Desulforapulum autotrophicum HRM2: one gene and its partner. The protein of the gene in region 1 interacts with the protein of each later gene in a pairwise test. Links are inferred from orthologs where the notes say so. Each region holds a gene or a part of one and is shown in the gene's direction. Other genes may lie near its edges. The genes, in order: mrdA and HRM2_RS05340.

Region 1 (3,185 bases):
AGGATCCCATGTCCCAGGACGCTGCCTCCCCACCGATGGATGATGTTTCCAGATGATACGGGTCGTTTTTTACCTTTGTCTGTTTCTTGCCTTTTTTATTGTCCAGACATCAACTTTGCGCGGTTTCTCAATATTCAGCCAGGCGTTTGACCTGATTCTTGTCATTGTGCTCTCCCTGAGCCTGAAGTTTTCGCATATTGGAACAGCAGCAGCAGTCTTCCTGATGGGGTGTGTCATGGACAGCGTTTCAGGTGGGCCGTTTGGCCTCTATGTCTCAGTCTATGTCTGGATTTTTATTCTGGTTCGAAGCCTTAAGTCACTTGTTCACATGGAGAATATCGTGTTCCTTGTGTGCATGAGTGCCGTTGCCGTGGTCGTGGAAAACGCGTTCCTTGTTTTTGTTCTTGTCATGGGAGGTCGGGTTGATGTTGTTTATTTTACGGACCTGGAAATTATGGCAAAGCAGGTGGCATGGGGCCTGGTGTTTGTTCCCCTTTTGCTTTTGGTTGTTGACGAATTTGAAAGAATAATTCTGGTGGCTGCAAAAAAAATAACCCAGCAACACTTTGATCGTGGGTAACGGGGTAGGTTTAATTTGATCATGAAGGGGTGTGACAGGGACTGGTTGAAACGAAGGCTCATGGGTGGCGCGCTTTTTATGCTCATTGCCTTTGCCGTTCTTGGGGCAAGACTTTTTTACCTCCAGGTTATCCAGGGTGAAGATTTTCGCAGGCTGTCCAAAAACAACTGCATCCGTTTGAAAAGCGTTGAAGCGTCAAGGGGGCTTATTTATGACCGGAACGGGGTTTTACTCGTGGACAATCGCCCCTCGTTTGACCTATCCATTGTACCCAAAGATGCCGTTCCCGTAGACCAGACCCTTGAGATACTTTCCGATTTTACCCAGATTCCCGTTGTAGAGATGAAGGCAAGGATTGACGCAAGCAAAGGGCTGTCAAAGTATACGCCGATTCTTCTTGAAAAGGGCATCACCCGGGATCAGTTAGCCGTTGTCGAGGCCCACAGCTTTGACCTTCCCGGAGTCCTGGTTTCTGTTGAACCCAGGAGAAACTATATTTTCAACAAGAGTTCAGCCCATTTGCTGGGCTACCTGGGCCAGATCAATTGTGATGAACTTGAAACCGGAAAATACCCAGGTGTCAGGGGAGGGGACAGTATTGGCCGTTCTGGCGCTGAAAAGGTTTTTGAAGATCACCTGAGGGGGCAAAGGGGTGGACGCCAGGTTGAGGTGGACGCCAGCGGACGCCTGGTGAGGGTCATCAATACCGTTGATTCGGTTCCAGGAAAAAATATCTTTCTTACCATTGACAACAAACTTCAGCAGATCGCAGAAAACATGCTTCAGGACAAGGCCGGAGCCGTTGTGGCAATGGATCCTTCCAATGGGGATATTCTTGTCATGGCCAGTAGCCCTTCGTTTGACCAGAATGACTTCATTGGCGGGATATCGAGTAAAAAATGGAAAAAACTCCTGGCTGACCCGGACCGACCCATGTCCAACAAGTGTATTCAGGGAGAGTATCCGCCTGCCTCAACCTATAAGATTCTCACAGCCATAGCCGGTCTTGAGGAGGGTGTGGTTGATCTCAATACCCGACATTATTGTTCGGGTCAGTACAAATTCGGCAACCGGATTTATCGCTGCTGGAAACGGTGGGGCCATGGTGAGCTCGATCTGCTTGGCGCCATTGAAAAATCCTGCGATATCTATTTCTATAAAGTTGGTGAGGCCCTTGGGGTGGATACACTGGCCCAGTATGCCAACGGTTGCGGCCTTGGAAAAGTCACCGGGATTGAGCTTGAACATGAACGCCCCGGTCTGATTCCCACATCCGTCTGGAAAAAACGACGGTACGGGGTGGCGTGGCAGCCGGGGGAGACCCTGTCCATAGCCATCGGCCAGGGGTTTGATCTGGTTACTCCCCTGCAGATGGCCGTGTTTACAGCAGCCATCGGCAATGGGGGAACCCTTTATCGACCCAGGATTCTAAAGGCGATCAAGACAACCGATAACGAAATAATTGAGATAAAGAAACCAGAGATAACCGGCGGACTTCCCGCTGGAAAAAAGACCCTGGATATTGTAAGAAAGGGCCTGCTTGATGTGGTTCAAGGCGATCGCGGAACGGCCAGGGGGATTCGGATAAAAGGGGTTGAAATTGCAGGAAAAACCGGTACAGCCCAGGTGTTCAGCCTGAAGAAAAAAGACAGGGATAATGACGGGCAACTGGATTACCGTTTAAGGGACCATGCCTGGTTTGTCTGCTACGCGCCTGCTGAAAATCCAATGATTGCCCTTTCCATCCTCATCGAACATGGTGAGCATGGATCATCAACTGCGGCTCCTGTGGCTGGGGCCATTGTCAGGGCATATCTTGAAGAAAAAGGCATAATCGAGACGACAAAACAGGCTGGGGAGGAGGATCATGTTTGACCGGCGGTTGGTGGAGTGCTTTGACTGGGGGCTGCTGATTCTTACGCTTCTGGTCTCAGCGGTTGGTCTTATTGTGCTTTACAGTGCCGTCACCGCAGGAGGGGTGGGCGAAACCCATGTGCTTTTTAAAAAGCAGGTCGTCTGGATGGGGGCCGGGTTCGCCATCATGTTTGCCTCACTTCTGGTGCATTACAAATATCTGGACAAGGCAAGTGTTGCCATTTACTGCGTCTGCGTGCTCCTTCTTGTCATGGTCCTTTTCTTTGGAAAAAATGTGGGTGGATCACGCAGGTGGTTGGCCCTTGGACCTTTTACCATGCAGCCGTCCGAGCTCATGAAGGTTTCTCTTATTATCATGATTTCGTCCGTATATTCGGGTATTGTTACCGAGCAAGGGCTGGGCTTTCGTGACCTTGTGAAACCGTTGTTTGTTTTATCACTTCCTTTTCTTCTTATCGTAAAACAACCCGATCTTGGAACAGCCCTGCTGCTGCTTTTTCTGGTTGCCTGTCTTACCCTGTTCGTAAGGGTTCAAAAAAGGGTGTTTCTGACCTGTGCGCTCCTTGGTGCCGCAGCTGTCCCCCTGGTGTGGTTTGTGTTAAAGGACTACCAGAAAGCCAGAATTCTTACTTTTTTGAATCCGGATCGGGATCCCCTTGGTGCCGGCTACCATATTATTCAATCAAAAATAGCCATTGGTTCAGGCATGATTTTTGGAAAGGGATTTCTC
Region 2 (3,372 bases), 2.8 Mb from region 1 along the record:
AGCTTCGTCCGTTAACGTTTATTTTCCAGCCGGATCGCTTGAAAAGGGCGATCGTGGCATCCTGAAGGCTTCCCTTAGGGATGCCAAGTTTTAATAGTTTTTTCATTTGTATACCTTTTTTGGGTCAAATATTTGTTGTTCCATAATTACGGGGTCATCGCCCTTCACCACTCTTCTGAAAAAGCAGCTTTTGTATCCCAGGTGGCAGGCGGCGCCGCCCTTTTGTTCAACCTTGAGAAGTACGGTATCGTTGTCGCAGTCAATTCTGATCTCCTTGACAACCTGCACATGGCCCGAGGTTTCTCCTTTTTTCCAGAGGGATTGCCTTGATCTGGAAAAGTAGGTTGCCATGCCTGATTCAAGGGTTTTGTTCCAGGCAGCTTCATTCATGTAAGCAAGCATGAGTACCTCGCCGGTTTCATGATCCTGGGCAATGGCAGGAATCAGACCGCCTGTTTTGTTAAAGTCAAGTTCAACCATTATGGAGGTGCCCCCTTCTAAATTATTTTAAAACTTAGATACTTATCCTTTTATCTGGGGGATGTCAAACAGTTTTTCAGTCCAGGCTTGCCTTGAACGGGGTTATCTGTTAATAAGGTGCAGTCTGTAAATGGTACGCATAATTTAAATTATCAACAGGTTGGCATGACAAAAAAGAAAAGCAAGGCTCAGATTTTAAAGCGCCGGGAAAAGAAAACAGAGAGGGGGGTCGCCTTCACCCTTTTAAAATGGACCCTGGTATTCTTCTGTGGCTCTGGAATCATTGCAGCAGCAGGACTCTCAGGACTCTATTTCTATATCAGCCGTGATCTGCCAAAGATCATTTCCCTCAAGGATTATACCCCTCCCATTGTTACCAGTGTGTTTTCAGACGACGGCAGGAAGATCGGTGAATTTTACAATGAGCGACGGATCGTTATTCCCCTGTCAGAAATGCCCGATAATCTGAAGAATGCCGTTGTTGCAGCTGAAGATTCAAGGTTCAGGGAGCATCCCGGGATTGATCTGCTCAGTATCTTCAGGGCCTTTGTAAAAAACCTGAAAGCCGGTGCCATTGTCCAGGGGGGGAGCACCATCACCCAGCAGGTGACCAAATCTTTTTTTCTGACACCGGCCAGGACCTATGAGCGTAAGCTCAAGGAGGCCATTCTTGCCTATCGCATTGATCAGACCTTTACCAAGGATGAAATCCTCTACCTTTATCTGAATCAAATTTATCTTGGCCATGGGGCCTATGGGGTGGAGGCGGCCAGTGAAAACTACTTTGGGAAACATGCACGGGAGATGAACCTTGCCGAGTGTTCCCTGCTTGCCGGTTTGCCCCAGGCCCCGAGTCGCTACTCCCCGTTCCGTAATCCCGAGCTTGCCCGCCAGCGGCAGATTTATGTGCTCAATCGCATGAAGGCGGATGGTTACATTACTAACCTTGAGGCTACGGACGCCATCAATACTGTTCTTGACATTAAACCCAGGAAAAACTGGTTTATTGAACGGGTTCCCTGCTACACAGAGCATGTCAGGCGTTATGTGGAGGAAAAATACGGCAGGGACGTCCTTTATACCCAGGGTTTGAAGATTTACACGGCCGTGAACATCGAGTTGCAGAAAATTGCCCGTCAAGAGGTGGTCAAGGGGGTAAGGGAACTTGACCGCCGTCAGGGGTATCGGGGAGTGGTCAAGCACCTTGCAGGCCTTGAGGTCGAGGCCTTTTGTGCACAAGTGGCCACAACCATGGACGTTGATTCTGTGGAGCCGGGGGTTGTTTACCAGGCAGTTGTCACGGCAGTGAACGACAGGGAAGCTGTGGTTCGGGTGGGTAACGTCACGGGTGTTATTCCCGCGGAGGATATTACCTGGGCAAGGCATCCCGACGTGGAGAAGGCCTATTGGGCGGACAAGGTGGATTCGCCGAAAAAGGTGTTTGATACAGGGGATGTCGTGCTGGTTAAAGCTGTTTCACCGGGGGAGAAAAAGGCCCTTCGTTTCACCCTGGAGCAGACGCCCCTTGTTGAGGCTGCTCTTTTGAGCATTGAGGCCGAAACCGGTCAGGTCAAGGCCATGATCGGGGGCAGGGATTATCTGGACAGCCAGTTCAATCGAGCCATCCAGTCCAGGCGCCAGCCGGGAAGTGCTTTTAAGCCGGTGATCTTTGCCGCAGCCCTTGACAAGGGGTATACCCCGGCAACCGTCATCATCGACAGCCCCGTTGTCTTTAAGGATCATACCCGTAATTTTGTGTGGAAGCCCCACAACTACAAGGAGAAGTTCTATGGTCCGACCTTGATGCGTGAGGCCCTGATAAAATCTCGAAATGTGGTCACTGTAAAGATTCTCCAGGACATCGGCATTGATTATGTGATTAACTACGCCAGAAAGCTTGGGGTTACGGCCAAAATCAACCGGGATTTGTCAATTTCCCTGGGTTCTTCGGGCATGTCCCTTGTGGAACTTGTCAATGTTTATTCGGTTTTTTCCAACCTGGGTTACAGGATTGACCCGGTGTTTATTACGCGGATCGAAGACCGGTTCGGCAAGGTGATTGAATCTTCGGAGCTCAAGCGGGAAAAGATCATGGACATGACCACGGCCTACATGATGACCAGTATGCTGGAGAGCGTTGTAAAGTCGGGGACAGGCTGGCGGGTAAAGGCTTTAGACCGCCCTGCCGCAGGTAAGACAGGAACGACAAATAATTTACACGATGCCTGGTTCATGGGATATACCCCAAGGTACACCACGGGTGTGTGGGTGGGGTTTGACAATGAACGATCCCTTGGAAATGGAGAAACCGGTTCCAGGGCAGCAAGTCCCATCTGGCTGGGATATATGAAAGGAGCCCTTGAGGGGCGTCCGGTTCGTACCTTTAATGTTCCCGAGGGCATTGTTTTTGTGAAGATAGATGCAAAGACAGGACTTTTGCCCAGTGGCGCATCCCAGGAGACGCTGTTTGAATGCTTTAAGGACGGAACCGCTCCCACCATGAAAACACCAGAACCAGGGATAGCAACAGATACCGACGATCTTTACAAATTTGGAATCTGAGGGCTACACCGTCCGGGACGATTCACAACAAGTCGACCAGGGGTAACCAGAGGGTCTGCCGCTATTTCTATTTCGGCCTTGGTGTAGCGGGCCCTGAGGATTTTCAGGTTATGGTTTTTGTCGCCCCTGAGTTGTGATTCTGTAACCGGATGGACCTTGAGGATGATGGTGCTTTTTTCGGTGGGGCCGTGTTTTAAGTCTGTGATCTGGTCGAGCATTTCAATGGCACGGTTGAGCATGCGTCTGGAAAAGACCAGATGGCCAAAGGCCGGGTGCCATGGACCGGCCACCATTACATCGCTGTCCTGGAGAAGATCCGATGTCTGGAGT

What was found.
Region 2: the proteins of mrdA (region 1) and HRM2_RS05340 interact in binary tests that used the Escherichia coli proteins (3 or more experiments, as listed by UniProt). The link is inferred for Desulforapulum autotrophicum HRM2 from one-to-one orthologs.

Annotation. Positions count from the first base shown.
Region 1 is NC_012108.1:3,985,225-3,988,409, reverse strand. Bases 166-3,028 are described here. They hold mrdA (penicillin-binding protein 2), read left to right. Parts: upstream 166-601; coding sequence 602-2,455; downstream 2,456-3,028. Other genes in these bases: rodA (rod shape-determining protein RodA), read left to right, coding at 2,448-3,028; HRM2_RS17405 (hypothetical protein), read left to right, coding at 166-580. In the rest of the region: rod shape-determining protein MreC, read left to right, coding at 1-56; more of HRM2_RS17405, read left to right, coding at 53-165; more of rodA, read left to right, coding at 3,029-3,185. UniProt on the Escherichia coli protein: Catalyzes cross-linking of the peptidoglycan cell wall. Responsible for the determination of the rod shape of the cell. Is probably required for lateral peptidoglycan synthesis and maintenance of the correct diameter during lateral and centripetal growth.
Region 2 is NC_012108.1:1,230,042-1,233,413, forward strand. What follows is about bases 294-3,343. They hold HRM2_RS05340 (penicillin-binding protein 1A), read left to right. Parts: upstream 294-645; coding sequence 646-3,042; downstream 3,043-3,343. Other genes in these bases: hisI (phosphoribosyl-AMP cyclohydrolase), read right to left, coding at 294-480; HRM2_RS05345 (elongator complex protein 3), read right to left, coding at 3,024-3,343. Also shown: hisG (ATP phosphoribosyltransferase), read right to left, coding at 1-106; more of hisI, read right to left, coding at 103-293; more of HRM2_RS05345, read right to left, coding at 3,344-3,372. UniProt on the Escherichia coli protein: Cell wall formation. Synthesis of cross-linked peptidoglycan from the lipid intermediates.